3 regions of the Arthrobacter sp. AOP36-C1-22 genome follow, and region 1 is predicted to be linked to each of the others. Evidence: predicted binding sites of a transcription regulator. Region 1 holds the regulator's gene; each other region holds the start of a gene.
The links. Region 1 encodes LexA, which represses DNA repair genes until DNA is damaged. Its sites were predicted from a motif close to TCGAACANNTGTTCGA; they were not measured.
Positions count from the first base shown of each region.

Region 2: the regulator LexA is predicted to act here: its motif matches at 4,766-4,781, upstream of ACT3S6_RS06155 (LexA family protein).
Region 3: the regulator LexA is predicted to act here: its motif matches at 8,040-8,055, upstream of ruvA (Holliday junction branch migration protein RuvA).

Region 1 is NZ_JBQSWW010000012.1:29,218-39,564, forward strand. Features, by position in the region: gene infC (translation initiation factor IF-3) at 1-283, opposite strand, end outside; gene ACT3S6_RS08580 (DUF1844 domain-containing protein) at 605-973, shown strand; gene ACT3S6_RS08585 (SseB family protein) at 1,071-1,997, opposite strand; gene priA (bifunctional 1-(5-phosphoribosyl)-5-((5-phosphoribosylamino)methylideneamino)imidazole-4-carboxamide isomerase/phosphoribosylanthranilate isomerase PriA) at 2,000-2,743, opposite strand; gene ACT3S6_RS08595 (hypothetical protein) at 2,809-2,961, opposite strand; gene hisH (imidazole glycerol phosphate synthase subunit HisH) at 2,961-3,599, opposite strand; gene hisB (imidazoleglycerol-phosphate dehydratase HisB) at 3,600-4,220, opposite strand; gene ACT3S6_RS08610 (histidinol-phosphate transaminase) at 4,279-5,409, opposite strand; gene ACT3S6_RS08615 (LysM peptidoglycan-binding domain-containing protein) at 5,477-5,875, opposite strand; gene lexA (transcriptional repressor LexA) at 6,139-6,873, shown strand; gene ACT3S6_RS08625 (ATP-dependent DNA helicase) at 6,927-8,945, opposite strand; gene hflX (GTPase HflX) at 8,938-10,347, opposite strand, start outside.
Region 2 is NZ_JBQSWW010000007.1:108,607-118,953, forward strand. Features, by position in the region: gene ACT3S6_RS06135 (thermonuclease family protein) at 1-895, opposite strand, end outside; gene ACT3S6_RS06140 (TetR/AcrR family transcriptional regulator) at 1,188-1,811, opposite strand; gene ACT3S6_RS06145 (NADP-dependent oxidoreductase) at 1,954-2,961, shown strand; gene ACT3S6_RS06150 (Y-family DNA polymerase) at 3,016-4,317, opposite strand; gene ACT3S6_RS06155 (LexA family protein) at 4,310-4,732, opposite strand; gene ACT3S6_RS06160 (ribonuclease J) at 4,885-6,501, opposite strand; gene ACT3S6_RS06165 (acyl-CoA thioesterase) at 6,786-7,193, opposite strand; gene ACT3S6_RS06170 (SLC13 family permease) at 7,222-8,769, opposite strand; gene deoD (purine-nucleoside phosphorylase) at 8,873-9,580, opposite strand; gene ACT3S6_RS06180 (ABC1 kinase family protein) at 9,670-10,347, shown strand, end outside.
Region 3 is NZ_JBQSWW010000003.1:46-10,392, reverse strand. Features, by position in the region: gene thrS (threonine--tRNA ligase) at 1-122, shown strand, start outside; gene ACT3S6_RS02670 (HIT family protein) at 126-686, shown strand; gene pdxS (pyridoxal 5'-phosphate synthase lyase subunit PdxS) at 841-1,737, shown strand; gene ACT3S6_RS02660 (GNAT family N-acetyltransferase) at 1,801-2,511, opposite strand; gene ACT3S6_RS02655 (M3 family metallopeptidase) at 2,508-4,529, opposite strand; gene ACT3S6_RS02650 (CapA family protein) at 4,581-5,813, shown strand; gene pdxT (pyridoxal 5'-phosphate synthase glutaminase subunit PdxT) at 5,967-6,644, shown strand; gene ACT3S6_RS02640 (YebC/PmpR family DNA-binding transcriptional regulator) at 6,647-7,405, shown strand; gene ruvC (crossover junction endodeoxyribonuclease RuvC) at 7,412-7,996, shown strand; gene ruvA (Holliday junction branch migration protein RuvA) at 8,107-8,730, shown strand; gene ruvB (Holliday junction branch migration DNA helicase RuvB) at 8,740-9,816, shown strand; gene yajC (preprotein translocase subunit YajC) at 9,948-10,347, shown strand, end outside.

The sequences.
Region 1 (10,347 bases):
GGAAGCGCAGGGCATGCCCGGTCTTCGTCTCGTAATCGTGCTTGTCGATCTTGAGGCGGAAGCGGACTTCCTTGAGGACCGTGTTGGTCTGGTTCTTGCGTGCCTCGCGTGCCTTCACCGCGGCTTCGTACTTGAATTTGCCGAAGTCCATCAGTTTGCACACGGGCGGCTTGGCCGTCGGCGCCACCTCGACCAGATCAAGGTCGGACTCCGCGGCCAGACGCAACGCGTCCTCGATGCGGACAATGCCCACCTGTTCGCCGTTGGGTCCAACCAGCCGCACCTCTGGGACGCGGATTCGATCGTTAATGCGTGGATCGCTGATGTGTCGCTCCTGCTTTTCGTAGTTCGAAGCCGCCAGCAACAAGAGAAGGCCTCCAGCTGCTGGGCAGATGGAGGCCTGGAAAATCGGTTCGGCTGCTCGCGCATGCCACGGAACCCGTGGTTCCGTCCCGAAGTGACCCGGCAACCTGAAGCGGTTACTGCGGGTGGGAGTAGGCCTCCACTTGCATACTCGTTTCGTTGTTCCCGACGGATCCTTCGCCCGGTGGGGCGGAATCCGCTGAGTCAGCAAAACCAGTCGGTCTGTGAAAAGCTTAGCAGCATGAGTACCCCTGAAACCAATCCGGACGCCACCTTCGGCGAGACCAACGAGGTTCGCGACATCGCTGAAGTAGCGGCCGTGGAAGTCATTACCACCGCAGCCGTGCACCTGATGAGCGCGGCAGCCGTGAAGTGCGGACTCGCCGAAGGCGAAGACGCGGAAGACCTGCAGGACCTGGATGAAGCCCGCAAGCTCATCACCGCACTGGCGGGTCTGATCACGGCAGCAGCACCCGAAGTCGGCTCCCAGCATGCCGGCCCGCTACGCGACGGCCTGCGCTCCTTGCAGCTGGCCTTCCGTGAGGCCTCCAACTACCCGGATGCCCCGGGACAGGGTCCCGGCGAGAAACTCACCGGGCCCGTGAACTAGGGCTTCGACCACCATTCCCCGGGAGGTCGCCACCCCGGTGGCGGCCTCCTTTTCGCTGCCCGGCCCGGGGGTCCCTGCCGCCGGGTGGCGTAGCCGTTCACGCGCGGGCCGGTGGTCCCTGGAGTCCGAGTTCCAACGAATCGACCCGGGCACCGAATTCCGGGTCGGCTCCCAGCGTGCGTTGCAGTCGCTCGACGGTGTCGGTGACGTCATCACGGGCCATCCCGGAACGCAGGGAGACCTCCACGCGCAGCTCCGGGCCCGGGCCTCCCCCGGCCATGACCGTCCCATCGGCGGTGCGCGAAGCAACGCCCCGGCCCGGGGCCGCGGTGATCCCGAGGATGGCGGGATCGGCGTCGGCCGCGGCCTGCAGCAGCGGCAGCAGGGTCTCGTCGGCGTAGCTGGGGGTCCACACCTGCTGTTGGGCCAGCGCCCACATCGCGGGCCGTCGCAGGACGAAGGTGGCCTCTGCCGCGGGGTCGATCACGAGGAGCTGGGCCTTTTCGGCCACGGCGGACAAGGCGGCCCGCGGAGCGTAGACGGCCACGGGGCGTGCTTGCCCGTGCCAGGCCTGCAACCGGTCGACACTGCTGAACACCGGCAGGGCGGGGCGGCCGTCAGGGGCGGTGATGGTCACCAGCGCCATATCGGCTTCCTTGTCTTCGGTGAATCCGTGGTCCCCGAGGCCCCCTTCGGCCAGGGTCGCGACCACGGGCACGAACACCCTGGCGTGGGCCAACGCCTCGTGGACCATTTGTTCGGTACCGGAGCCGGCCTTCAGCGCGGTGATGGCTTCGAGGTAGCCGGGGTCGGCCGTGCCGTCGTCATCATCGAAGTGGTGCAGCGGGTTTCCCCCGCCCGACAGATCCCGTCCGGCCCAGGATTGGCCGGCGGAGTCGGTGGCTTCTCCGGCGCGGAGCAGGGCGGCCTCGATATGTCCTGGCAGGTGGCGGCCGATCGGCTGGTCCGTGGGAGCTTTCCCGCGGGGTGTTCCGGCGGCCGCGTTGGATGCGCCGTCGGTCATCGCTACCGCCGGCCGGCGACGTCGAGGGCCTGGGGCAGGGTGAACTGCCCGGAATACAGGGCCTTGCCCACGATTGCGCCCTCGACCCCGTCGGGCACCAAGGCACGTAGTTCGCGCAGGTCATCGAGGCTGGAGATCCCGCCGGAGGCGATCACGGGTCGACTGGTTCGGGTGCACATTTCACGCAGCAGGTCCACGTTCGGACCGCGCAGTGTTCCGTCCTTGGTCACATCGGTCACGACGTAGCGGGCGCATCCGGCGTCTTCGAGCCGGGCCAGCACGTCCCAGAGGTCTCCCCCTTCGCTGGTCCACCCGCGGCCGGCCAACGTGGTTCCCCGCACATCGAGTCCGACGGCGATCTTGTCTCCGTGCCGGGCGATGGCGCGGGCCGTCCAGTCGGGGGCTTCCAGGGCAGCGGTACCCAGGTTGACCCGGGCGGCGCCGAATTCCAGCGCCCGTTCCAAGGATTCGTCGTCCCGGATTCCGCCGGAGAGTTCGATCTTGATTCCCAGTTCACGGGAAATCCGGGCGACGGCCTGGGTGTTGTTCCCCCTCCCGAATGCGGCGTCCAGGTCCACCAGGTGCACCCACTCGGCGCCGTCTTGTTGCCAGGCCAGGGCCGCTTCAAGCGGGTCACCGTACCCGGTCTCGCTGCCGGCTTCGCCCTGGACGAGGCGGACGGCTTGCCCGTCGGCGATGTCCACCGCGGGCAGGAGTTCGAGGATGCTGTTGCTGGTCACGGGGATCTTCTCCGGTCTTCGTCGAATAGGTCGTGGGGGGTGGTACGCGGCGTCTTGCCGGGAGGGGAAGACTACTTCAGGGTCATGATGTAGGCGGAAAGCAGGGCCATCGCCGCCAGGACCCAGGTCGCGATGATCCAGGAGATATGGGCCTTTTGCTGACGCAGCGACAACGCACCACCGGCGAGGATGCCGCCGACCGCCATGAGGATGAGACTCCACATCAGGACAGGGTTCCCAACCAGTTGGATAGCAGTTTCGCCCCTGCTTCGCCTGACTTCTCCGGGTGGAACTGCACGGCCGACAACGGCCCGTTCTCCACGGCGGCGATGAAGGGGCCCCCGTGATCGGACCAGGTCACTGCCGGGGGGCTCATACGCGGTTGGGCCACCGGGAAATCCCAATGCTGGACCGCATAGGAGTGTACGAAGTAGAACCGCTCGTCCTCGAGACCGGCAAAGAGCCTGGACCCTTCGGCCGCCGTGACGGTGTTCCAGCCCATATGCGGGACCACCGGCGCCTTGAGCCGCTCGACGGTTCCGGGCCATTCCCCGAAACCGGCGGTCCGGATACCGTGTTCGACCCCCTCATCGAAGAAGACCTGGTGGCCGACGCAGATCCCCAGGACCGGACGGCCCCCGGCGATCCGGCGCCCGATCAACGGTCCTGCCCCGACCTCGCCGAGGGCCTTCATCACGCTGGCGAAGGCGCCGACTCCTGGAACGACGAGACCATCGGCCCCACGAATGTCATCCGGTTTGTTGCTCAGGGTGACTTCGGCTCCGACGTGTTCGAGCGCGCGGACCGCGGAACGGATGTTGCCCGATCCGTAATCCAGCACGGTGATCCGGGGCCCGGCCATCTACAGGGCACCCTTCGTGGAGGGGATCATCCCGGCGTTGCGGGGGTCTGGTTCCACGGCCTGGCGCAAGGCGCGGGCGAAGGCCTTGAACTGCGCTTCGACGATGTGGTGCGGGTCCCTGCCGCACACCAGTCGCATGTGCAGGCAGATCTGTGCGTGCAGCGTGATCGATTCGAAGACGTGGCGGGTGAGCGAGCCGGTGAAGTGCCCGCCGATCAAGTGGTATTCCTGACCTGCCGGCTCACCCCCGTGGACCAGATAGGGCCGTCCCGAGATGTCGACGACCGCGTGGGCCAGGGCCTCATCGAGCGGGACCGAAGCTTCGCCGAAGCGGCGGATCCCCGCCTTGTCGCCCAGGGCGGTGCGCAGGACCTCGCCGATGGTGATGGCCACGTCCTCCACCGTGTGGTGGGCGTCGATGTGGGTGTCGCCGGTCGCCTGGACCGTCAGGTCGATCAGCGAGTGCTTTGCCAGCGCCGTGAGCATGTGGTCGTAGAACGGGACGCTGGTGCTGATGTTCGCGACACCCGTGCCGTCCAGGTCGAGTTCGACGGTGACGGTGGACTCGCTGGTGGCACGCTCCATGCGGGCTCGGCGACCGCCGAGCAATTCTGCAGACATGGGTATTCCTTCGGTGTGGGTGGGGCGGGCGGCGACGGTGGCGGCCCGCAGGTTAAGTCTAGCTGTCGTGCCCGGAGCCGGTATCCGCGGCGGGGCTCAGGAGGCCCTCCAAGGCCTGGAGGAATGCGGTCGTCTCGGTCTCGGTTCCAGCGGTGACCCGCAGATGACCGGCGATGCCCACATCTCGGATGAGTACCCCGGCCTCGAGCAGACCCTGCCAGATGGCACGGGAATGCTCGAGCCCGCCGAAAAAGACGAAATTGGAGTCACTGACTGCCGGTTCCAACCCCAACCGGGTGAGTTCGCGGACGATCCTGTCGCGTTGGCCCTTGATGTCCTCGACCGTGGCCAGCAGCGCATCGACCTGTTTCAAGGCGGCATTGGCGGTGGCTTGGGTGACGGCCGAGAGGTGGTAAGGCAGACGGACCAGGCGCAGCGCATCGGCGATTTCCGGGGCCGCCGCGAGATAGCCCAGCCGGGCCCCGGCCAGCGCGAAGGCCTTGCTCATGGTCCGGGTGACGATCAGTCGTTCGCGGCCGGGCAGCAGTGTCAGCGCGGATCCGGTCCCGCTGAGTGCGAATTCGGCGTAGGCCTCATCGACGATGACGATCGCCTGGCTGGCACGCCCTGCCTCGTATACCGCTTCCACGACGTCCAGTCCCAGGGCGGTACCCGTCGGGTTGTTCGGCGAACAGAGGATCACGATATCCGGCGCCGCCTCCGTGACCTGGTCCGCTGCGGATCGCGCGCTGAGTCCGAAGTCACCGCTCCGCTCTCCGGCGAGGTAGGTGGTGTCGGTCCCGCTGGCCAGCAACGGGTACATCGAATACGTGGGCGGGAAGCTCATCACGGTGCGTCCCGGCCCTCCGAAGGCCTGGAGGATCTGCTGCAGGACCTCGTTGGATCCGTTGGCGGCCCACATGTTCGCCGCATCCAGCCCGTGTCCCAAATAGTCGGCGAGGCGTTCGCGGAGTTCGGTGAATTCACGATCCGGGTAACGGTTCAGGGACGCAGCGGCGGCACTGACCTCTTCGGAGATGGCCCGGCTTACTGCCTCGGGCAACGGATGGGTGTTCTCGTTGACGTTCAACAGGATGGGCACGTCCAGTTGCGGTGCGCCGTAGGGTTCGATGCCACGCAGGTTTTCACGCAGGGGCAATTTGGCCAGTCGTTCCAGCTGATCACTCACGACCCCATTCTATTGCCCGTGCCCCGCAGTCGGGAATCGGACCGGGTGACAGGGTCATAAAGCGGGCCTAATCACCCGTGGGGACGAAGATCTCCTGGCCCGGGACGAGGACCGATCCGTTCAGGTCGTTCATTTCCGTGATTTCCGCCATGACGTCACGGCGGTCGCGCTGCGGGGCGAACTCCTCGGCCAGCGCCCAGACCGTGTCGCCCTCCATGACGGAGACGGTCGTGGCTTCCACCGCGGTCGTATCCGATGCGTCCGAGGCCATGACCGGGGCGGTGAAGATGCCAGCGAGGACGAGCAGGGCGGTGGCTGCCAGCATGACCGGCAGGCCAATGAGGATGAAGCGCCCCCGGCGCGTCAGCTCCAGCCGGCCCCGAGGGGTGGAGGCACGGGTCGGGGCGGTGGTCGGAACGGAGTCCGCCTTGAGGGACACCGGGGCTGCGAGTGCGATCTGCGCCATGGTCTGACCTTCCTGTTGTCCGCCGAAGCGGGTTCTCGTTGCGGGTGTCGAACCCGATCTTCGAACTCATATTCGAACTTCTATCTCATTTTTAGCATCTATGTACGAAGATTGTCGAGACACGTTCGAATAAATCTTTGAATGAAGTCCGTGACTGCCCTAGAGTGGAAGCCATCGGCTGGATGGATGAGAGTCCACCAGTTGCATCCGACACATTGCGCACAGCCCCGGTACGCCGGCGATTAACCAGGACGGGATGGATCATGAGCTCAGCGGAGAATCCGGCGCCGAAGAAGGCACCGAAGGGGTTGACTGTCCGGCAGAGGCGGATCCTGGAAACCATCCAGGAGGCCGTGACCGCCAAGGGGTATCCGCCGTCCATGCGCGAAATCGGCGATACGGTCGGGCTGGCGAGCTTGTCCAGCGTCACCCACCAGCTCGCCCAGCTGGAGAAGCTCGGCTACATCCGGAGGGATCCACGCCGCCCCCGGGCCATGGAGATCCTGCGCCCGCTGGCCCCCGAGGTCACCGGGACCCCGGAGGCCTCGCAGCCGGCTCCCGCCCCGCGGGAACCGGAGCAGCTTCGGCCCCGGCTGACCGTGGTGGACTCGGATGATTCCGACGAGGTGGCCCGGGTTCCGCTGGTGGGCCGCATCGCCGCCGGTGGACCAATCCTGGCGGACCAGGCGGTCGAGGATGTCATGTCATTGCCACGCCAACTCGTCGGGCACGGTGAACTGTTCATGCTCAAGGTCAGCGGGGATTCGATGGTCGAGGCAGCCATCTGTGACGGGGACTGGGTCGTCGTCCGCCGTCAGCAACATGCGGAGAACGGCGATGTCGTCGCGGCGCTGCTCGATGACGAGGCCACGGTGAAGACCTTCAGGCAGCGCGACGGCCACACGTGGCTGCTGCCACAGAACCGCCAGTACGAGCCGATCCTGGGCGATCATGCCACCGTCATGGGCAAGGTCGTTTCGGTGATGCGTTCGATCTAGGCCGCGGTGTACTTCCAGGAGGGCCCGTCCGCGGACGGGCCCTCCTTTCATGTCTAGTCCTCGCTCGCCGCCAGACGCCTCAGCGACCCCAGCACGACGTCCTTGTCCGTGGTCGACCACATCGGGGGCAGCGACGCACGCAGGTAGTTTCCATAGCGTTCGGTGGCCAGCCGTGAATCCAAGACGGCCACCACGCCACGGTCCCCCGTGGAACGGATCAACCGGCCTGCCCCCTGGGCCAGACGGACTGCTGCATGGGAGGCGGAGACGGCCATGAAACCGTTGCCCCCATGTCGGGCAACGTCGCGGCTGCGTGCCGTGGACAGCGGGTCGTCGGGGCGTGGGAAAGGGATCCTGTCGATGACCACCACCCGGCATGACTGACCCGGCACGTCGACTCCCTGCCAGAGGGTCATGGTCCCGAACAGGCAGGTATCGCGTTCATCGGCGAACTGCCGGACCAACGTGGACATGCTCGACTCGCCCTGGCAGAGGATCTCCGGGTCCACCCGTGGCCGCAGCGCTTCGGCGGCCTCCTCGGCGGCCCGCCGGGAGGAGAACAATGCCAGTACTCCCCCGCCGGAGGCCCCGATCAGGTCGGCGAGCTCATCCAGGGCCTCGGTCGATACGTTTCGCGATGGTTTGGGCAGATGCCGCGCAACATAGAGCATCCCCTGCCGGGCATAGTCAAAGGGGCTACCGACATCGATGCCCGTCCACGCGGGAGCCCCCTCGCCGAGCAGCCCCAACAATCCGGCCACCGGTTCGAAGGCAGCACCTATGGCCAGGGTCGCGGAGGTCAGGACGACCGTGCGGCCGTCGAAGAGGCCCTCACGTAATTTGCCGGCCACCGACAGTGGAGCGACATTGATCGTCGCGGGGGCCGAGTCATCCGGGGCGCTGTAACCGGCCCCCGGGGTGAAGTTGCCTTGGCGGGATATCCAGACGACCTCGCGTTCATCGGCGGGTCCATCGAGGCGTTCGCACTGTTCCTGCAGATACATCAACTGCGAGCGGGCCATCTGGCGTCCGCCGTCAGCGGTTTCGCCATTCCCCGGTTTCGAGTCGGACAGGGCCGTACGCGCCGCTTCGCGCACGGCGGCGATGGCGGCGACCTGCTCTTCATTCAGCCCCTTGGGCAGCAGCCCGGTCGGCACTCCCTCCAGGGAGTCGGCCAGGGTCTTACCCGCCTGGTTGAGGGCTTCGACAGCGACGCCTTTGCAGTTTCTGCGGGTCGCGGTGGCCGCGGCGGCAACCAGCGCTGCCGAGATGGGGCGGGTCACCGAATTGGTGACCCGGTCCTGGAGTTCATGGGCCTCGTCGATGATCACCGTGTCGAATTCCGGCAGCACCGCCAATCCCTCGAACGCCGAGACGGCCAGCAAGGCGTGGTTGGTGATCACGATGTCGGCATCGCCGGCCTTCTTGCGGGCCAGTTCGCTGAAGCATTCCTCGGCCATCGGGCACCGCTGGGCACCGAGGCAGTCCATGGCACTGACGGAGACCTGCCGCCAGGCACGTTCGCTGACCCCCGGGACGAGATCGTCCCGGTCCCCCGATTCGGTTTCCTCGGCCCATTCGCGTACGCGAACGACTTCCTGGCCCAGTGCCGAAGTGGGCCCCGTGCCGGCGGTCAAGGGGCGGGCCGCCCCGTCATCGCCCAACGCGAAGAGCGCCCCTTCATCCTCGTCGGGGTAGCCGCCTCCCAGCTTGTACTTGCAGACATAGTTCGATCGCCCCTTGGCCAGGGCGACATCCAGGTGCCGCGGCAGCTCGTCATCCAGGTTCTCCAGGAGCCGGGGAACGTCCCGACCGACGATCTGGGCCTGCAGGGCCAAGGTCGCGGTGGAGACGACCACCGGTTTATCTGCTTCGAGGGCGTGGGCGATCGCCGGAACCAGATAGGCCAGCGATTTACCCGTCCCGGTGCCGGCCTGCACCAGGAGGTGCTTTCCGCTTTCGAAGGCCTCCACGACCTGTTTGGTCATCTCATGCTGTCCGGGCCTGCTTTCCCCGCCCATGCGTTCGACCGCCTGATCCAGGAGGGCGACCACCTCTTGTACTTCAGCCATGTACGACGAACTGCTCCAATTCCGCGGCGAGTGCACCGCGTACCTTCACGGACAGACGGGTCCCTTCATCCAGGTGCTCGGTCTCCAGGATCTCCGCGTCGGAGCCGTGCAGCCGGTGGACCAGATCACCACGGTCATAGGGAATCAGCAATTCCATGGCCACATCCGGACGGGGGATGGCTTCGCTGATCGCCGCAAGCAGTTCGGGGATCCCCCCGCCGGTCCGGGCAGAGACCACCACATGGTTCGGTTCGCGTTGACGAATGCGTTCGACGACGAACGGATCGGCGATATCGGCCTTGTTCAACACGATGATCTCTGCAATGTCCTGCGCGTCGACCTCGGTGAGGACCTCCCGGACCGCATGGATCTGGCCTTCGGGGTCGGGGTGGGAGGCATCGACCACGTGCAGGATCAGATCGGCGTCGGCGATTTCCTCGAGGGTCGAGCGGAAGGCCTCCACCAGTTGGGTGGGCAACGACCTGACGAATCCCACGGTATCGGCAATGGTGTACCCCAAGCCATCTTCGGTTTCCGTGCGCCGGACCGTGGGATCCAGCGTGGCGAACAGTGCGTTCTCCACCAGCGCCCCGGCGTCGGTCAAGCGGTTCAGCAGCGAGGACTTTCCCGCGTTCGTGTACCCGGCAATGGCCACCGCCGGAACGGCATTGCGTTTCCGGTTCGAGCGTTTGGCATCACGTGCCGGTTTCATGCCCTTGATCTCGCGACGGAGTTTGGCCATGCGGTCACGGATCCGTCGACGGTCCAATTCGATCTTGGTCTCGCCGGGGCCGCGTGATCCGATGCCACCGCCCGCGGTCCCGACCCGGCCACCGGCTTGGCGTGACATGGATTCGCCCCAGCCACGGAGGCGGGGAAGAAGGTATTCAAGCTGGGCCAGTTCGACCTGGGCCTTGCCCTCACGGCTCTGCGCATGTTGGGCGAAGATGTCCAGGATCAGCGAGGTCCTGTCGATGACCTTCACCCGGACGATGTCCTCCAACGCCCTGCGCTGGGATGGAGCCAGTTCGGAATCGACGACCACGGTATCGGCCCCGGTGCTGGCCACGACATCGCGCAGCTCCTGGGCCTTGCCCGAGCCCAGGAACGTGGCTGGATCCGGTTTCAAGCGGCGCTGGACCATGCCATCCAGGACTTCCGATCCCGCTGTTTCGGCCAAGGCGGCCAGTTCCCGCAGGGAGTTTTCCGCTTCCTGGGACGTTCCTTCGGTCCAGATTCCGGCGAGTACCACCCGTTCCAGCCGAAGCTGCCGGTTTTCGACCTCGGTGACGTCTTCCAGCTCGGTGGACAATCCGGCGACGCGGCGCAGCGCATGGCGTTCGGACAGATCGCGCTGGTCGCCATCGCTTGATGAGTGTCCGTCACCCTTGCCGTCCAAGGC
Region 2 (10,347 bases), on a different contig from region 1:
CGGCCTTCTGCTCGGCCGCGCGTCGTTCGGCAGCGAGTTTGGCTTCTTCCTTCTTCTTCTTGTCCTCGGCCTTCTTCTTGGCCACCAGCTTGGTGTGGACGCCTTCGACTTCACCCAGGCGCTTCTTCGCCGCGCTGACGGTTCCGGAGATCTCCTTTTCCCACCGGGCCTTCTCGGAGGCATAGACCACGGCCTGCGCGGTACCTTCCTTGACGTCCATGCCGGTCAGCGATTCCTTGGCCGATTCGCCGTCCTTGAGCACCGATTTCAGGTCGTCGATCATGTCCTCGGCGGATTCGATGCTGCTCGGCGGGGCCTTCGACACGGACTGCATCCGCTTCATGGCCGGTTCCACCGTGGCGGCGATGGTGCATTTTTTGGAACCGTCGAACAGTCCCTTGCCCTGCTCCTGGGCGGAATCCTGGGCCTCCAGGACGCGGTCGTAGTAGGGGTTGTTGGGGCTTTGCTTTTCCGCGACGGCAAATCCTGCCTTGGCCATCTCCGCGTTGACGAAGTTGCCGGCGGAGAACGCCGCCGCCATGTTCTTCCTGCGCTTGGGAGGCATGTCGTCGTCGTATTCCAGACGGACCTTCTTGCCCTCCGGCAGCATCGTCTTCAGGTGTTCGGTGGCCTGGTCACCGAGGCATTCGGCATCATCGCCGGCGGCCGGGGCCAGGACGTTGAGCAGATCAACCGTCTTTTCCTTGCCGTCGACGTCGGCGATGAAGGTATCGCCGTCGAGCACCCGGACGACGACCCCGCCGAATTCAGGGACGTGGTTGTCCTTGAAATTGATGCGGCAGCCGGCCAACGACGACGTGACGACGAAGACTCCGACGACAACGGCCGCGGCCCTCTTCAAGGGGCGGTTGTTCAAAAGCGATGGATCCACCATGCGCTGGCCTCCAGTGGGTTGCGGGTGGTGTGACCACGGGCCGTGGACTACCGAATGTAGTACCACGGACCGGGATAGGCCAAGGCCACCCAACAAGTACGACGGCGGCCCGGTGGGCCACCCGGATCTATCGTCCGAGGCGCGCCGATGGCGCTAATGGTTGCGGAGGGGCGGGGTTGGACCCCGTTTCCGCGCATCCCGGGCGTCGGAGCGGGGCGCAGCCGGGATGACATTCCACAAGGATTTTACCGTGGATCGACCGACAACCCCACATCGGCATGGTGCGCCGCCCTCAGGAGGCATGGGCCGGGGTGCTGAAGGCGGCCGCCGAACGCAGCGTGGCTTCCGCCTCCACGGGGTTGATCCGCGCCAGGGTCATCCCCGCGGTCAACAAGGCGAAGAGCAGACGGGCCCGCTCGTCGATCCGGGTTTCGGCCTGGGCGTCCGGTCCCTCCGGCGGGGCCTGATCCACGGCGGGCGCCGGCAGGTCACGGCGCAAGGCGGCAGCGAAGGCCCCGGTCACTTCGACCCGGTAGGCCTCCATGGCGGTACGCACCGCTTCGTCACGGCTGTTGCGTCCCGATGAGGCGGTGAGCAACAGGCATCCGCGCTGTGGGCCGACTTCCCCGCACACGGCATCGGCCAGGGAATCGAAGTAGGCGCCAAGCCCCGCGGCCCCGTCCCGGGCCGTGACCAGGACCTCGAGCCGGGGCCGGACCACCTGGTCCAGATAGCTCTGCACTGCCGCGTCGAAGAGCCCCCGCTTGGAGCCGAAGGCGTTGTAGATGCTCGAGCGGCCCAACCCCGTGGCCCGCTCCAGTTCGGGCATGGCCGCGGCATCGTAACCCGCGACCCAGAAGACGTCCCGGGCCGCTTGGATGACCTCATCCACGTCGAATGCCTTGCTCCGTGCCATGTGCCTCCTTCCGGCCCCGTCGAATCCCCCGGCATTGCGCTCGGGGTGAACTTCGCCTCAAAATGTTTATTTTGTATCGATCGTTCTAATATTATAGACCTATCGCAGTCAGCGATACCACCGACTTCAAGGGAGCAATTCCATGACTTCCAGTACACAGATCCAGCTCGCCCAGCGCCCCACCGGGTGGCCCGACCACGAGAACTTCCGCACCGCCGTCGTCGATCTTCCGGCATTGGGCGAAGGCGAGGTACGGGTCGCCAACGACTTCATCTCCGTCGACCCCTACATGCGCGGCCGGATGAACGACAACACCGGATCCTACATCCCCCCGTTCAACGTCGGCGAGGTCATGGGAGGCGGGGCCGTCGGCCGCGTCATCGAGAGCCGCGACGATTCGCTGGCCGAAGGCACCCTGGTCCTGCACGACCTGGGCTGGCGGGATGTCGCCCAGGGCCCTGCCGCAGGATTCCGCGCCGTACAGGAACTGCCGGGCCTGCCGGCGTCGGTCTACCTGGGCGCGTTGGGCATGACCGGCCTGACCGCCTGGGTCGGCCTGCTCGAGATCGCCTCCATGAAGGAAGGTGACACCGTCTTCGTCTCCGGTGCCGCCGGGGCCGTGGGGACGATGGTCGGCCAGATCGCCCGGCTCAAGGGCGCGGCCCGGGTCATCGGTTCGGCGGGCAGCCCCGAGAAGATCGAACTGCTGACCTCCAAGTACGGGTTCGACACCGCCTTCAACTACAAGGACGGCGATATCGCCGGCCAGCTGGCAGCAGCCGCCCCCGAAGGCATCGACGTCTACTTCGACAACGTCGGCGGCGAGCACCTCGAAGCAGCCCTCGGCACCCTGAAGACCGGTGGACGGGTGGCCCTGTGCGGGGCCATCTCGCAGTACAACATCACCGAGCCCGAGGCCGGCCCACGGAACATGGCCAACCTGATCACCAAGGGCCTGCGCCTGCAGGGCTTCACGGTCGGGAACTACACCGAGCACCTCCCGGCCTTCGCCGAACAGGCAGGGGCCTGGCTGGCGGCCGGGGAGCTCGTCTTCGACGAGACCGTGGTCGAGGGACTGGATCACGCGGTCGACGCGTTCCTGGACCTGATGCGCGGCGCCAACACCGGCAAGATGGTCGTCAAGCTCTAGCCGACACCATCCCGGGGCCCCGGCCTCCCCACCGCGGGGAGGCCGGGGCCCGATTCACGCGGTGACCACGGGCAGGTCGGACCATTCGGTGGTGTAGCGGGGCGAAGCGAATTCGCGTTTCATCGTCCAGGCCGCCGGTTCGGCCAGCCCGGCATGGCCCAACCCGATCGCCGCCTGTCCGAAACGGGCGCGCACATCCCCGAGCAGCGTCCCCATCCGGCGCTCCTCCCCCTCGGCCGTGAAGGCCTCGAAAGCCGCCTGGCCATCCGCCGGCTCCAGGCCCGAGAGCACCACCCCGGCCCGCACGTACCGCATCCCGGGGACCAACCGTTCCCGCATCGCCGCGACGGCGGTCCGGGTGAGCACGATCGGATCCTGCGTCGGCGCCGACAACCTCACGCCCACCACCGGATTCGCCCCCGGTGCTTCCGCGGATCCGGCAAAGCGGCTGACCCCGGCACTGACGGTGAGCATCGTGGCCCGCAATCCCTCGGCAGCCATCCGCGCGGCCCCGCGTTGGGCGTAGAGCGCCATCACCTGGTCCATGTCCGAGGCGGTGGTCACCGGGGTGGAGAAACTACGAGAGAACATGATCTGCGCCTTGTCCGCCCGCTCCTCGACCTCGGGAATGCACGGTGTGCCGTTGAGTTCAAGCACGGTGCGCTGCAGCACCACCGAGAACTTCTTGCGGATCACCAACGGGTCCGCCGTCCGCAGATCGGCGATCGTTTCGATGCCCAGGGCGTTGAGGCGTTGCCCGTTCCTGGCCCCGACACCCCACAGCCCGGTGACGGGGACGCGTGATTGGATGCGGTGGATCTCCTCCGGCGGGACGCTGTCGAGTGAACAGACCCCACCCAGACCGGGGTTGTGCTTGGCCACGTGGTTGGCGAACTTCGCTAGGATCTTGGTCGGGGCGACCCCCACGCAGACCGGGACCCCGACGTTGCGCCACACCGCTTCCCGGATCCGGCGCGCGCTGTCCCGCAGCGACGATTCGTCCCCCGGTAGCCCGATGAACGACTCGTCGATCGAGTAGACCTCCTGCCAGGCGCCGAACCGTCCGATGACCTCCATCACGCGGGACGACATGTCACCGTAGAGCTCGTAGTTGCTGGAGCGGGCCACCAGCCCCATGCCCTCCGCGCTCCCGGCGACCTGGAACCACGGGGTGCCGGTCTTGATGCCGAGCTGCTTGGCTTCGGGTGACCGGGCGACCACGCAGCCGTCGTTGTTCGAGAGCACGACGACGGGACGGCCTTCCAGTCGCGGGTCGAAGGCCCGCTCGCAGGAGACATAGAAATTGTTCACGTCCACCAGTGCCATGCGCCCGCGTCCGGGACCCGGCTCAGACATGGTGCAGGCAGCGGGTGACCACGCCCCAGACGGTGAGGTCCTCCAACGCCCGGACCATGACCGGACCGGTCGCGGGGTCGTCGGTGCGCAGCCAGACCCCATCGGCGTCGATGCCCAGGCGCCGGATGACCATTTCGGCCTCCAGGACGGCGATGACGACCCGGCCGTCGCGCACCGGAAGGGAGCGGTCCACGATCACCTCGTCCCCGTCGCAGATGCCCGAGGCGGCCATCGAGTTCCCCGCCACACGCATGATGAACGTGGACGTCCTATCGCGGATCAGATGCCGGTTCAGGTCGATCCCACCGTGGAAGTAGTCGCGGGCCGGGGACGGGAAGCCGCTGGCCTGGCGTTCCGCCGTCGGCCCGCCGGTGGCCTCATCCCCGCCGAAGGTGCCGGGCGGCGGGACATGCACGGGCTCCTGACCGAACACGACACCCCCCTGGAATAGAACAAACTTTCGATGACCAGCGTAGCATCACCGGCCCCGGTTCCCGAGCCGCCGTCGGGCACCAAAAAACCGGTCCCGATCGCAGGGATCGGAACCGGTTTGGTGGGCGGCGGAGCCTAGGCGTCGACGGTGATGACCGTGACGACGGGCTTGCGGCGCAAGGCGCGGTCGGACCAGCGCACCAGGGCCTGGGAGATCGCCCGTTCCGCGTCCGGCCCGGTCTTGACGCCCTTGAGTCCGTTGAGGGTCTTCTCCACGATGCCCACGGCCTTGCCGAGGTCCTTATTGGAGAAGCTGAAGCCCACCGGGAAGAACTCGGGGTCCTCCTCCAGGGCGCCGGTCGCCGGGTCCACGATGGCCAGCACGGTCAGCGCGCCGTCCTCGGCCAGACGGATGCGGTCCTGCAGGGACTCCTCCGTGGCCGCGCCGGCGACCATGTTCTCGACGTAGACGTAGTCGGCGGCGACGTTGCCCGAGACGCGGGCGACGCCGTCCTTGAGGTCGACGGTCACGCCGTCCTCGAGGACCAGTGCATTCTTGGGATCCACCCCGGTGCGCACCGCCAGTTCGGCGTTGGCCTTCAGGTGGCGGTGTTCGCCGTGGACCGGCATGACGTTCTTCGGGCGCACCAGATTGTAGCAGTACACCAGTTCGCCGGCCGAGGCGTGCCCGGAGACGTGGACCTTCGCGTTGCCCTTGTGCACCACGTTGGCGCCGAGCTTCGTCAGGTCGTTGATCAGGCGGTAGATCGAGGTCTCGTTGCCCGGGACCAGCGAGGAGGCCAGCAGGACGGTATCGCCTTCGATGAGGTCGATGATGTGGTCCTGGTTGGCCATGCGGGCCAGTGCGGCCATCGGTTCACCCTGCGAACCGGTGCAGATGATGACGACCTTCTCCGGCGCCATCTTGTCGACCTCCTTGAAGTCCACGAGCACGTTGCGCGGGATCTTCAGGTAGCCCAGCTCGCGGGCCGTGCCCATGTTGCGGACCATCGAACGGCCCACGAAGGCGACCTTGCGGCCGTACTTATGGGCGGAGTCGATGACCTGCTGGATGCGGTGCACATGCGAGGCGAAGGAGGAGACGATCACGCGGCGCGGGGCGGTACGCATGACGTTGTCGATGGCCGGCAGCAGATCGGCTTCGGCGGCCATGAAGCCCGGGACCTCGGCGTTGGTGGAGTCCGGCAGGAACAGGTCCACGCCTTCCTCGCCCAACCGGGCGAAGCCGGCCAGGTCGGTGATGCGGCGGTCCAGCGGGAACTGGTCCATCTTGAAGTCGCCCGTGGCCAGCACGGTGCCGGCACCGGTGCGGATCGCCACGGCCAGGCCGTCGGGGATGGAGTGGTTCACGGCCAGGAACTCGAGGTCGAAGGGACCGAACTTCTTGCGTTCGCCTTCCTTGACCTGGACCACGTTGGGCTTGATCCGGTGTTCCTGCAGCTTGGTCTTCACGAAGGCCAGCGTCAGCCGGGCGGAGATCAAGGGGATGTCGGCGCGTTCACGCAGCAGGTACGGGATGCCGCCGATGTGGTCCTCGTGGCCGTGGGTGAGCACGAGGCCCACCACATCGTCCAGGCGGTCGCGGATCGCCGAGAAGTCCGGGAGGATGACGTCGACGCCGGGGTGCTGTTCCTCGGGGAAGAGGACGCCGCAGTCGACGATGAGCAACTTGCCACCGTATTCGAAGACGGTCATGTTGCGGCCGATCTCTCCCAGGCCGCCCAACGGCATGACACGCAGGGCTCCCTTGGCGAGTGCGGGCGGGGTCTGGTGCTGCTTTTTTCTCAAGAGTGTCCGTTCTCTGTGCTGTTCTGGTTTCTTCGGTATCCGGCCGGCAGCGTCAGGTGAACAGTCGACGCCGGAGCGAACCGGGAAAATCAAGGGCTTCAGCGACCCACGGGCGGCAGAAGCATATCTACCTCGACTTTACCACCGCTTCGGCGCTACGCCGCCGTCGGGCCCCGCGCAGCAGCGACCCCGCGCGCTTCCGGAGGAGGAATCGTGCGGTGGACCGGTTATTCGGCGGGGTCATGCACCAGATGCCGGCCCAATGCCTCGCGCTCGTCATCGGTCAACGCGCGGGAGGCGGCACCGTCGGCCGCCAACGGGACGATGACCGTGGTGCCCACGAACACGGTCGTCCCGTCCTGGACGCCGGTGTGTCGCAGGGTGAAGGATTTCGTCCCGATGCGCTCGATGCCCAGGCCGATGGTCATCGACGGGATGTATTCGGCCTGGGCCAGGTAGTCCACGGTCATCGAGGCGACGACCACCCCCATCAGCAACCGGGCGAACCCGTCCTCGGTGCGGATCCACCGCACCCTGGCTTCCTCCATGAGGGTGACGATGCGGGCGTGGTTCAGGTGGCCGTTGGCATCCTGATCCGACCAGCGCAAGGCAATGGTGACGTCCGTGGAACTCATGGCCCCACCCTACCGGGGCCGCTGGCGGCTAATAGACGACGTCGAAGACCCAGACCGCCAACGTCATGGTGGTCAAAGTGGTCAGGACCAGCGAGATGACGTTCAGCCAGATGCCGGCCTTGAGCATGTCGGAGATCTCGACGTAGCCGCTGGAGTAGGCGATGGCATTGGGCGGGGTGGCCACCGGCAACATGAAAGCGCAGGTGGCGGCGATGGCGACGGGAACCACCAGGAGCATCGGGTCCAATCCCAGCCCGACGGCGACCCCTCCGATCAGCGGCAGGAACGCGGCCGCGGTGGCCGTGTTGCTGGTCAGTTCCGTCAGCCCCAACACGATCAGGGCCACGGCGGCGATCAGGACCACCACCGGCAGGAAGCCCAGGCCGTCCACTTGTTCGCCGACCCATTTGCTCAGGCCGGTTTCGGTGAATTGAGCCGACAGGGCCAGCCCGCCGCCGAAGAGCAGCAGGATGTCCCAGGGCAGTTCCTTGGCACTGCCCCAGTTCAGCAGCGGGACGCCCTTGCGCAGGTTCGCCGGGATGATGAACAGGGCCACGGCGACGCACATCGCAATGACGGCATCCTCGATGGAGGTATCGGGCCACAGCAGCGGCACGGTGATCCAGGAGGCCGCGGCGAGCACGAAGATCGCCAGGACCAGTTTCTCCCCGACGTTCATCCGGCCCAGCTTCTTGTACTCATCGGAGATGAGCTGGCGGCCGCCGGGGATCTCGCTGATCTCGGGCTTGAAGATCACGAAGGTCAGCAGGTACCAGGCCACCGCCATGAAGACGACCGACATGGGAACGCCCACCAGCATCCACTGTCCGAAACCGACATGGATGTCGTGGGCCTGTTGCAGATAACCCACCATCAGGGCGTTGGGCGGGGTCCCGATGATGGTGCCCAGCGAGCCGATGGAGGCGGAGTAGGCGATGCCGAGCATCAGGGCGATCCCGAATTTCGGGGGTACCTTCTTCTCATCGCTCATCCGCGCGGTCAACGCCAGCACCGACATCCCGATGGGCAGCATCATCACCGCCGTGGCGGTGTTGGACACCCACATGCTCATGAACCCGGTGGCGATCATGAACCCGCCGATCAGCTGGCGGGGCTTGGTCCCCACCAGCAGCACGGTGGCCAGCGCGATCCGCCGGTGCAGGTTCCACCGTTGCAGGGCCAGGGCGAGCATGAAACCACCCATGAACAGGAAGATGATCGGATTCGCATACGGTGCCGCGGCATCGCCCATTCCGGCGACGTTGAGCATGGGGAACAACACGAGCGGAAGCAGCGCGGTGGCGGCCAACGGGATCGCCTCGGTCATCCACCACAGGGCCATCACGGTCGCCACCGCGGCGGTGAACCGGGCGGGTTGGGCCAGATCGCCGGGCAGCAGGAAGAAGACGACGACGGCCAGCACCGGCCCGGCGAAGAGACCGATCCGCTTGCGCATCAACACGGCCGGGCTTTGGGCGGATTCGCGCAGCCCGGGCGCCTGTTCGGCGTCGTCCTCCGCAGTGGCGTCCGGGGCATCGTTCGGACGGGTATCCGGTTCGTTTGACGGCGTTGTCATCACGGTCCTTCTGCTGGCGTGGACGGGATGGTTCGGTCCCGTCCGCCCACTATCTCCGATACGGGCTCTTCTGCCCAGAGCACCACGCGGGCCGGCGCGGACTTCAGGAACGCAATGCCGCCAACGCGAACCCCACCATCTCGGTGAAGGTCTCCTCGCGTTCCTGCGCAGTGAGATCAGAGCTGCCCGGGCTGCCATCGGAGACGGTGCCCAGCATCAGGGTCTCGATCTTTTCCCGCATGCCCACCGCATACAGGGCGGCGGCTTCCATCTCGACCGCCAGGGTGCCGGCCTCGGTGAGCCGGACCATGGCCTCGGGGTCGCCGTTGTAGAAGTCGTCGCTGGTCAGCACGGAGCCGACATGGACCGTCTTCCCGCTGTCCTCCCCATGGGCGACGGCGGCACGCAACAACCCGAAATCGGGGGTGTGGCTGATGTGGACACCGGGGAAACGCACCGCGGTCATCGCCGAGGTGGTGTGGGCTGCGGCGGCGGCGATGACGTCCCCGACCTTCAGCTGCGGTTGCATGCTGCCCACGGTGCCGACCCGGATGATCCGCTTCACCCCGTAGAACCTGGCCAGTTCGGTGGCATAGATGCTGATCGAGGGGCTTCCCATGCCCGAGGCCATCACCGACACCGGCTGGCCATCGACGGTTCCGGTGTAGCCCAGGATGCCGCGGACCTCGGTGACCAGTCGCGGGTCCTCCAGGAAGGTCTCGGCGATGCGCTGGGCGCGTCGCGGATCCCCGGGCATCAGCACATGGGGTGCGAAGTCGCCGGGTTCTGCTGAGATATGCGGGGTGGCCATGACTCTCCTGGATGGTCGGGGGCGGTCGGGGTGGTTGCACGGGAGGATAGCATGACCGACATGGGAACCTCCTCACACCGTGGAATGCCATGACCGGTCGCCGCGAACGCTTCCGCGATATTGCCGAGACCTTCAGCCGGCACGGTTTGGGCTTCCTGCTCGCCGCCTTGGGCGTGGATGCCCGCATCCTGGGTCCCGCGGCCCGGTTCCCCGCAGGCCAAGGCCAGAACCAGGGGCTGCCCCAACGACTACGCCTGGCCCTGGAGGAGCTGGGGGCCGTGTATGTGAAGTTCGGGCAGGTCCTTTCCACCCGCTCGGATCTCCTGCCGGCCGAGTACGTGGTGGAACTGGCCAAACTCCAGGACGGGACCCCCTCGGTGCCCTTCGACGGAATCCGCGAGGTCATCGAGGCCGAGCTGGGACCCGAAGCCGCGAAACTTCTGTCCACCATGGATCCCACCCCATTGGCCACCGGTTCCATCGGTCAGGCCCATGTGGCCACGGTCCAGGGACGTGACGTGGTGGTCAAGGTGCGCCGCCCCGGAATCGTGGAACAGGTCAACAACGACCTGGAGATCATGGCAGAAATCGCCAAGCTGGCCGAACAGGCTTCGGCCACGGCCCGGGGATTGCGGCTGGCAGATACCGTCGACGAGTTCGCCCGGACGCTGCGCGGGGAACTGGACTACCTCGCCGAGGGCCGCAACGCCGAACGGTTCGCCAAGGATTTCGCCACCGATCAGAAGGTCCACATCCCCGAGGTCTTC
Region 3 (10,347 bases), on a different contig from region 1:
GAGAGGACGCCGAGGCAGGCGCCGTCTCCTTCAGGTTCCGTGACGGGAGCCAGGACAACGGGGTGCCGGTGGCCGAGGCCATCGAGCGCATCGTTTCCGCCGTGCAGAACCGGGAGGCGTAGTTGATGGGGACCCCGGAACACGACGAGGACATCACCGACGACTTCGAACTGGCCGGGGTCCCGGATTCCTTCCAACGCCTGTGGACGCCCTATCGAATGGCCTACATCAAACAGGGCCAGGGGCAGGTTAAGAACGAAGAGGACTGCCCTTTCTGCACCGGGCCCCAGCGCAGCGACGAGGAATCGTTGATCGTGCACCGGGGCAAGACGATGTTCGTGGTGCTCAACCTCTTCCCCTACAACTCCGGGCACCTGCTGGTGTGCCCCTACCGCCACGTCCCGGACTACACGGATCTGACCGTGGAGGAAACCGCCGAAATGGGGGCGGCAGCCCAACAGGCGATGCGTGTGCTGCGGGCGGTGGCGAACCCGTCGGGCTTCAACCTGGGCATGAACCAGGGGGTGGCCGGCGGGGCGGGCATCGCCGCGCACCTGCATCAGCATGTGGTCCCGCGGTGGAGCGGGGACGGGAACTTCTTCCCGATCATCGCCCGGACCAAAGCCATCCCAGCGGTCCTGGGGGACATCCGTCAGGACATCGCCGACGCATGGGACCAGGGCTGAGCTCGACCGCGAGCACCAGTGGTGCTACATCATCGGCGCCGCGGTGGCGCCGAAGCACGCCCATCGCTGACCGGTGGCGTCATCGGGGGCGGTGATCACCGGCACACTGGCTTAGGATGGAGCGTACTTTCCCCCCGTTTTGAAAGGACCATACGTGTCCAGCACTGAGAACACCACCGGCAGTCCCCGGGTCAAGCGTGGCATGGCCGATATGCTCAAGGGCGGCGTCATCATGGATGTCGTCACCGCAGAGCAGGCCCGAATCGCTGAGGATTCCGGCGCCGTCGCCGTCATGGCCCTGGAACGGGTTCCCGCCGACATCCGCGCCCAGGGCGGGGTCTCGCGCATGTCCGACCCCGATATGATCGACAGCATCATCGACGCCGTATCGGTTCCGGTCATGGCCAAGGCCCGTATCGGCCACTTCGTGGAAGCCCGGGTCCTGCAGTCCCTCGGGGTCGACTACATCGACGAATCGGAAGTCCTGACACCGGCCGACTACGTCAACCACATCGACAAGACGGACTTCACGGTCCCCTTCATCTGTGGTGCCACCAACCTGGGGGAGGCCCTACGCCGCATCAACGAGGGTGCTGCCATGATCCGTTCCAAGGGTGAAGCCGGCACGGGGGACGTCTCCAACGCCACGGGGCACATGCGCAAGATCCGCGCCGAGATCGCGAAGCTGTCCTCGATGCCCACGGACGAGCTCTACGTGGCCGCCAAGGAGCTGCAGGCACCCTACGAACTGGTCAAGGAAGTCGCCGAGGCGGGCAAGCTGCCCGTCGTGCTCTTCACCGCCGGCGGCATCGCCACCCCGTCGGATGCCGCGATGATGATGCAGCTTGGCGCCGACGGCGTGTTCGTCGGCTCAGGCATCTTCAAGTCAGGCAACCCGGCCCAGCGGGCCGCAGCCATCGTGAAGGCCACCACCTTCCACGACGACCCCTCCGTCATTGCCCAGGCCTCCCGCGGGCTGGGCGAGGCCATGGTCGGCATCAACGTGGAGGAGCTGCCCGAACCGCACCGCCTCTCCGAGCGCGGCTGGTAAACCCTCCTGAGCTGAAACGGACGGCTGGCCACTCATCCCGAGTGGCCGGCCGTTCGTGTCTTCCTACTGCACCAGATGGCGTCCCTTGCCCAGCAGCTCGAGGCCGTTGGTGCGGAAGAAGGCCGACGCCCCGGGGGTCGAAGCCGCCAGGACCTGGCCCGAACCTTCCTCGGAGTCGAGCCGTTCGACCAGGGCCCCCAGCAGGGCCGTTCCGGCCCGCTGACGCCGCCAGGAGCGGCCGACCGCCAGGGACTGGATCGACAGGTCCCCGCCGTCATGCAATTGACCGAACCCCCGTCCCGCCAGCGTTACGTCGGCGCCCCGGGCCACGGCCTGCTCGATCCGGCGCCCCGGTTGCAGGACCGCCAGTTCTTCCCGGTCGGCCCCGGTGGCCTCGGGCAGGGTGGAGGATAGTTCGACGCTGCCCTCCCACGGTTGGCCATCGCGGCCGGCTGCCGCCACATCTGCCGCGGACCCACCGTGCCAGAAGAGCGGGGGCGCGTCTCGGAAGCCCAGCTCGGTCAGGGCCTCGTCGCGGGCCGCGGCATTGAGGAAGACGTGGACTTCGCGGGCCCCCAGACGGGTTCCCTCCGCCAGTCCGGGGCGCAGCCCGGAGGCTTCGGGACGGGTGGGGAAGAGCAGGACCAACCGGGCCCGGGTCGGCTGATAGAGCCATTGGCAGCCGTGGGTGGAGAACTCCCGGCCACCGGTGGCCGCAGCCAGGGTCCGGTGCCAGTCGGCGAAGGCGCGCTGTGCGCCGGCTACGGTGCTCATTGGGCGGCCGCGTCCAGTCCGCGGCGCACCAGCAACGGCTGGAGCCGGGCTTCACGCCCGCGGAAGATCCCATAGGAGGCCAAAGGGTCCCGGGTATTGCCCCGGGCCAGGAGTTCATGGCGGAACCGGTCGCCGTTGGCCCGGGTCCCACCACCATTTTCGGTGAACCACTCCACCGTGTCGGCGTCGAGGACTTCACTCCAGATATAGGAGTAGTAGCCGGCGGAATAGCCGCCATCGAAGATGTGCTTGAAGTAGCCGGTGCGGTAGCGCGGGACGATGACCTCGGGGGAGAAGCCCGCCTCGCGCAGCACCCGGTCCTCGAACTCCAACGGATCCCCCGGATCCTCCCCGGCGGCCAGGGAATGCCATTCAAGATCCAACAGGGCCGCAGCCAGATATTCGGTGGTGGAGAAGCCCGCACCCCAGAGGCCCGCATCCTGGATCTTCTCCACGGCGCCGGCGGGCAGCGGTTCGCCCGTCTCGACGTGGAGGGCATATTTGGTGACGAGCTCGGCGTCGAACTGCCACATCTCGTTGACCTGCGAGGGATATTCGACGAAGTCGCGCGGCACCGAGGTCCCGGCGAGGGAAGGGTAGATCCCGTGGGCGAACAGCCCATGCAGGGCATGGCCGAATTCGTGGAACAGGGTCCGGCATTCATCGAGGGTCACCAGCGCGGGTTGGCCTTCGGCCGGGGCCGGGATGTTCAGGTTGTTGGTGACCACGGGCAGTTCGCCGAAGAGGGAGGCCCCGTCGCGGATGCTGTTCATCCAGGCACCGCCGGCCTTGGTGGGCCGGGCGAAGTAGTCGCCCAGGAACAGCCCCAACGTGCTGCCATCGGCGTCGGTGACCTCCCAGACCCTGACCTCGGGATGGTACACGGGCAGGTCGTGACGTTCGGTGAACTCCACCCCGTAGAGCCGCGTGGCTGCGGCGAAGACCCCCGCGTGGATGACCCGGTCCAGTACGAACCAGGGCTTCAACGCCGCGGCGTCCACGGCGTACTTCTCCCGCTGGACCCGGGCCGAATAGTAGGCGCGGTCCCAAGGGGCGAGTGGCCGTCCGGCCAGCTCGGCCATGGTCGCGGCCTCGGTGGCGGCATTGGCCAGGGCACCGGGGATGAGGCCGGCCAGACGTTCACGCACCGCCCCCACCGAGGGAGCGGTCTGGCCTTCGAGGACGTAGGCCGCGTGATGGTCATAGCCCAACAGGGCGGCCCGTTCGGCGCGCAACCGCGCCATGGAAGCGCCCAGCTCCAGGGTCCGGTTCGGTCCCTCCTGGCCACGTCGGGTGGAGGCCTCGAACAGCCGCCTGCGTGAGTCCTCCCGTTCCAACCGGGCCAGGGCCGGCTGCTGGGTCGGCAGGACCAGGGTCAACAAATAGCCGTGAAGATGTCCGGCCTCCGTGGCGGCACGGGCGGCCGAGGCGATCTCGGCGTCGGAGAGGCCCTCGAGTGCCTCGGCGGAATCGAAGAGCACCGCGGCGTCGTTCATCCCGGCCAACAACCGGGTCCCGTACCGGGTGGAGAGGGCGGAGATCTCCGCGTTCAGGGCCCGGAGGCGCTCCTTGCCCGCTTCATCGAGCCCGGCTCCCGCCTGGCTGAACCGGCGCAGCGTCTCGGAACTGAGGCGCTGGCGTTCGCCGTCGAGCCCACCGGCGGCTTCCACGGCGGACAGCCGGGCGTGGAGCTGCGCGTCGAGGTGCACGGCATCCTCGTGTTCGGTCAGCAGTGCCTGGATGTCGGCATCGACCTCCACGAGGTCGTCGGTGCCGTGGGAAGGCCTGACATTGGAGAAGGCCATGACCGCCCGGCGCAGGGTTTCCCCGCTGGTTTCGAAGGCTTCGGTGGTGTTGGGGAAGGTGGGCTCCTCGGTGGAGGAGGTGATGGCGGCGATGGCGGCCAGCTGCTCGGCGATGCCGTGTTTGACCGCTTCGACATAATCCTGCGCCGTCAGGAGATCGAACGCGGGCATTTCGAAGGGCAGCACGCTTTTGCTGAGCAGGGGATTCGTCATGAAGTCAGTTTTTCACACCTGCGGACCGGACGCGACGCCTACCATCGGAGGATGAGCCACAGATCGTTGCCGACCCGCCGGCGGGCCGCCGTCCGAGTAGCCGCCCTGGTGGCCTCGCTGATCCTGCTCTCGGGCTGTTCCGGCGCCGATACCTCCCAGCCGGCCGGGACGGGAACGACGCCGGCGAATGCGTCGGCCCCGGCGACGGCGGGCAGCGCCACGGCGACGACGACGGACGCGGAGGCCACCGGGCCGGACCCGACGCGCTCGTCCCGCGAGGAGGTCTCGGTGGTGGTGACCGGTGACGTGTTGCTCCACCCACCCCTGTGGGAACAGGCCAAGGAGGACGGTTCGGCCGCCACCCCCGACTTCGCCCCGCTGCTATCGGGTCTGGCGCCCTATCTTGCCGACGCCGATCTGGCGATCTGTTCGTTGGAGACCCCGGTCGGGACCGACAAGGGGCCCTATCGCGGGTACCCGTCCTTCGTGGTGCCCCCGCAGATCCTTCCGGCCCTGGTCTCCACCGGCTATGACGCCTGCACCACCGCCACGAACCATGCCGTCGACGACGGGACTTCCGGGGTCGAACGCACCCTGGACGCCCTGGATGAGGCAGGGCTGGAACATACCGGGACCTATCGCAGTGCCGCGGAGGCCAGGAAGCCGCTGATCCTGGAGACCGGGGGAATCCGGGTCGGCGTCGTGGCAGCCACCTACGGGCTCAACGGGTTGAGCGCCGACACCGACTGGAGGGTCGATCTCATCGACACCGACCAGATGATCGCCCGGGCCAGACAAGCCCGCAAGGCAGGCGCCGACGTCGTGCTGGCCGGGTTCCATGCCGGCGAGGAGTACTCGACACGCCCGACCACCGAACAAACCCATATCGCCCACACCCTGGCGGACAGCGGGGAATTCGATGCGGTCTATTCGCACCACACGCATTCGGTGCTGCCGTTGGAAAAGCGCGACGGGGTGTGGATCGCCTACGGGTTGGGCAACTCGGTGTCCGCCCATGCCACCGATCTGGCGGTGAACCGGGAAGGGGTGAGCCTGAAGCTGGACTTCGTGAAGGAGGGGGACCGGTGGACGACCTCGGCCCCGCGTTGGGTCGGACACATCATGGCCCAGGACCCGGTGCGCTGGTGTGCCCTGCCGGCGAAGACCCCGTGCACGACGGCGGGCGGTGATGCCGCTTCGCTCAAACGCACACGCTCGACCTTGAACGTCCTGGGCGCCGACGGGGACGGGGCCCGGCCCTGGCGCCCCGCAGCCTCCCCGTGACCAGCCCCGCAGCCTCCTCGTGACCAGGCCCGGGGCTGACGGTGCCTACCCGGTGGGCGGTCGGCCGGTGCGGGAACTATGCTGAAGCGTCCCATTTCCTCCGCCGCGGTGACGCGGTGCGACCCCGGCCCCACCCGGGAAAGGCGGTTCCACATGCTCAACGTCGGTGTCCTGGCCCTCCAGGGTGATGTCCGCGAACATGTGGCAGCATTGGAATCCGCAGGCGCCCGCGCCGTTGAAGTCCGCCGGGCCGAGGAACTGGCGGGGCTGGACGGGATGGTCCTGCCCGGAGGCGAATCGACCACCATCGACAAGCTCTCCCGCATGTTCGGGCTCTCCGCCCCGTTGAAGGAACGCATCGCCGACGGGTTCCCGGTCTTCGGTTCCTGCGCCGGGCTGATCCTGTTGGCCGATCGGATCCTGGACCCCTCCACCGACCGCCAAGGCGTGTCGCAGCAGAGCTTCGGTGGCATCGACATGAGCGTCAGGCGCAATGCGTTCGGCCGTCAGGTCGAGTCCTTCGAAACGGATCTGGCGTTCAAGGGACTGCCCGATCCACCCCGGGATGCCCGGTCTTCCGCCAGCGGACCCGCGGCGGCGGTGCGGGCGGTGTTCATCCGCGCCCCCTGGGTCGAATCGGTGGGCGAAGGGGTCGAGGTATTGGCCACGGTCCGGGTCCCGGCGGGCGGATCGGGCCCGGAGGCGGGAACGGACAGTAGAATCGTTGCAGTACGTTCGGGATCGCTGTTGGCGACGTCCTTTCATCCGGAAGTCACGGGGGAGCGCCGGATCCACGAACTGTTCATCCAGCTGATCAAGGGAGAAGCGTAAGCATGTCAGGCCACTCCAAATGGGCAACCACCAAGCATAAGAAGGCGGCCATCGACGCCAAGCGCGCGAAGTCGTTTGCCAAGCTCATCAAGAACATCGAGGTCGCAGCCCGTGCCGGCGGCGCCGATATGGCGGGCAACCCCGGCTTGGAAGTCGCCGTTGCCAAGGCGAAGAAGACCTCGGTCCCCAATGACAACATCGACCGGGCCGTCAAGCGCGGTGCCGGGCTGACCGGTGAGGTCATCGACTACGCCGAGATCATCTACGAAGCCCGCGGGCCGCAGGGTTCGGCACTGCTCATCGAATGCCTGACCGATAACAAGAACCGGGCCGCTTCCGAGGTGCGCCTGGCCATCAACCGCAGCGGCGGGACCGTCGCGGACCCGGGCTCGGTGGCCTACATGTTCACCCGCAAGGGCGTGGTCTCGGTGCCGAAGAACGATCTGACCGAGGACGATCTGCTCATGGCCGTGCTCGACGCCGGGGCCGAAGAAGTCAAGGAATCCCGCGACGGCTTCGAGGTGCATTGCGAGCCCACCGACCTGCAGGAAGTGGTCAAGGCGCTGGAGGAGGCAGGCATCGACTACGAATCCGATGAAGCCGAGTTCGTTCCCTCCATGCAGGTCCAGATCGATGCCGACGCCGCGCGCAAGTTCCTCAAGCTGGCCGATGCCCTGGAGGAACTCGACGACGTGCAGAACGTGTATTCGAATGCCGATCTCACCGATGAGGTCATGGCCGAGCTCGAAGCGGACGACTAGCACCCCATGGCGTTGCGTGTGGTCGGGGTCGACCCGGGGCTGACCCGCTGCGGTCTGGCCGTGGTCGACGTCGAACCCAACCGGCGGGCGTCCCTGGTCGACGTGAAGGTAGTCGGGACGACGCCGGACACCTCGTTGGACCAGCGCCTGCTGGCCATCGCCGAAGGCATCGATGCCTGGTTGGACCGGCATCGCCCCGACGTGCTGGCCGTGGAACGGGTCTTCAGCCAACTCAATGTCAGTACGGTCATGGGTACCGCGCAGGCCTCGGGGATCGTGATCGTCGCCGCGGCCCGGCGGGGCATCCCGGTGGCTCTGCATACCCCGACCGAGGTGAAGGCGGCCGTGACCGGAAGCGGTCAGGCGAGCAAGGCCGCCGTAGGCAAGATGGTGGCCAAGATCCTCCGCCTGGACGAACCACCCCGCCCGGCCGATGCCGCCGATGCCGCCGCCCTGGCCATCACCCATGGCTGGCGCGGGGCGGCCCCCGGTTCGCAGGCCTCCAGCGGGGTCACCGCCGGCTCCAGCGGGTTGACCCCCGCGCAACGCGCCTGGGCCGCCGCCGAAGCAGCGGCCCGCAAGCCACGCTGACCGGGTCGGTGGGCCCGGATCCGCGGCCCGACGGGTAAGGTATTCGTAGATATGTTCGGATGCCGCCCAGCGGTCACCGATCACAGGACGACGCCGGAGGAAGGCTTTTCATGATCAGTTCGCTCAACGGTGTGGTGAGCCATGTGGCCCTGAACAGTGCCGTCATCGAGGTCTCCGGATTCGGGATGCTCGTCCAGGCAACCCCGCAGACCCTCTCGGGTCTGCATGTGGGCCGCGAGGCCGTGGTGCATACCTCGATGGTGGTCCGCGAGGACTCCATGACGCTCTTCGGTTTCGCCGAGCCGGGGGAGCGGGAGGTGTTCGAGGTGCTGCTCTCCGTGGCAGGGATCGGTCCGCGGCTCGCCCTGGCCGTCCTGGCGGTCCATACCCCCGAAGACGTCAGGGTGGCCTCCGCCGAGGGGGACACGAAGGCCTTCTCCCGGGTTCCGGGCATCGGCCCCAAGGGCGCCCAGCGGATCGTGCTGGAACTGGCCGGCAAGCTCGCCCCCACCGGGGAGGCCACCACCACGGCCCAGGCCGCCACCGTACCGGCGTGGAAGGAACAGGTGCTCGAGGCCCTGACCGGATTGGGGTGGTCCGATAAGGACGCCGAAAAGGCTGTGGCGGCCACCGCCAAGGCCGAGCCCGAACTCGTGGCCACCGCCCAGGTGGGCAACATCCTCAAATCAGTTCTGCGCGACCTGGGCCGTGGCGCCTCGGCCGGCGGACGATAGGCTGGAACCATGACCGAGAACCAGCAGATCACCGCCTCCTCCTCGGAGCCGGAGGAGCGGGCGCTCGAGTCGGCACTGCGCCCGAAGAACCTGCATGACTTCGTCGGTCAACCCCGGGTCCGCCAGCAGCTCTCGCTGGTCCTGGAAGCCTCACGGATCCGCGAACGCTCCGCGGACCATGTCCTGCTGTCGGGCCCTCCGGGGCTGGGCAAGACGACCCTGGCGATGATCATCGCGGCCGAAATGAACGCCCCGCTGCGCATCAGTTCCGGCCCCGCGATCCAGCATGCCGGGGATCTGGCCGCCATTCTTTCCTCGCTGACCGAAGGCGAAGTCCTGTTCCTGGACGAGATCCATCGCATGAGCCGTCCCGCCGAGGAGATGCTCTACATGGCCATGGAGGACTTCCGCGTCGACATCGTCGTGGGCAAGGGGGCCGGAGCCACGGCCATCCCCCTGGAGATCCCGCCGTTCACCCTGGTCGGGGCCACGACCCGTGCCGGTCTGTTGCCCGGGCCGCTGCGTGACCGGTTCGGCTTCACCGGGCACCTGGAGTTCTATGCCACCGAGGAACTCGAGCTGGTCCTGCGCCGTTCGGCCATGCTCATGGACATGTCGGTGAACTCCGCGGCCTTCGCCGAGATCGCCCTGCGTTCGCGCGGTACCCCCAGGATCTCCAACCGTCTGCTCCGCCGGGTCCGGGACTGGGCCCTGGTCCACGGGATCGAACAGATCGATGCCCGGGCCGCCTCCGCGGCCCTGGACATGTATGAGGTCGACTCCAAGGGCCTGGACCGGATGGACCGCAACGTCCTCGAGGCCCTGTGCACCAAATTCGCCGGAGGACCGGTGGGCCTGTCGACCCTGGCCATCGCCGTCGGACAGGAGACCGAGACGGTGGAAACCGTCGCCGAACCGTATCTGGTCCGTGAGGGCCTGCTCGGGCGGACGCCACGCGGGCGGATCGCCATGCCCGCCGCCTGGGAACATCTCGGATTGGCCATGCCCGCCCATGCGGTCCACTACGATGGCGCGGCCGGTCAATTCGGTCGCCAGGACCCCTCCGGGAACCCCGCCGGCAGCTGAGCCGGAGGGCGGGAATCGGCTCCGCGGTCACCCAACGTCCAGACTGGACCTATACAATAGTGACTTGCCCTCCGTGGGCGTTGTCGAAAACGCCCTCCGGAAGTCCCCGGAACAGAAACAGGTAGTAACTCTTGACCTCCACCGTAATTGCCCAGGCGGACCAGCCGTCGGGCTTCGACCCGATGACCCTGATCCTCATCCTGGCCTTCGCCTTCCTGATCTTCATGATGTTCCGCGGACGCAAGAAGGCACAGAAGAAGCAACAGGAGCTCCGGTCGCAGCTGGCCGTCGGATCCGAGGTCATGACCAACTTCGGACTGTTCGGAACGGTCGCGGCGATCGACACCGATGACAACAAGGTCATCCTGGAGATCTCCCCCGGAACCACCGCCACGGTCCACGCCCAGGCCATCGCCAAGGTCATCCCCGTCGCGGAGCCCGGCAACGATGCCGAGCTGTCGACCGATGAGGCCCAGTCGACCGCAGGGGAAACCCCCGAGGAGACCCTGCGTCGCCTCGATGGCGAAGGCA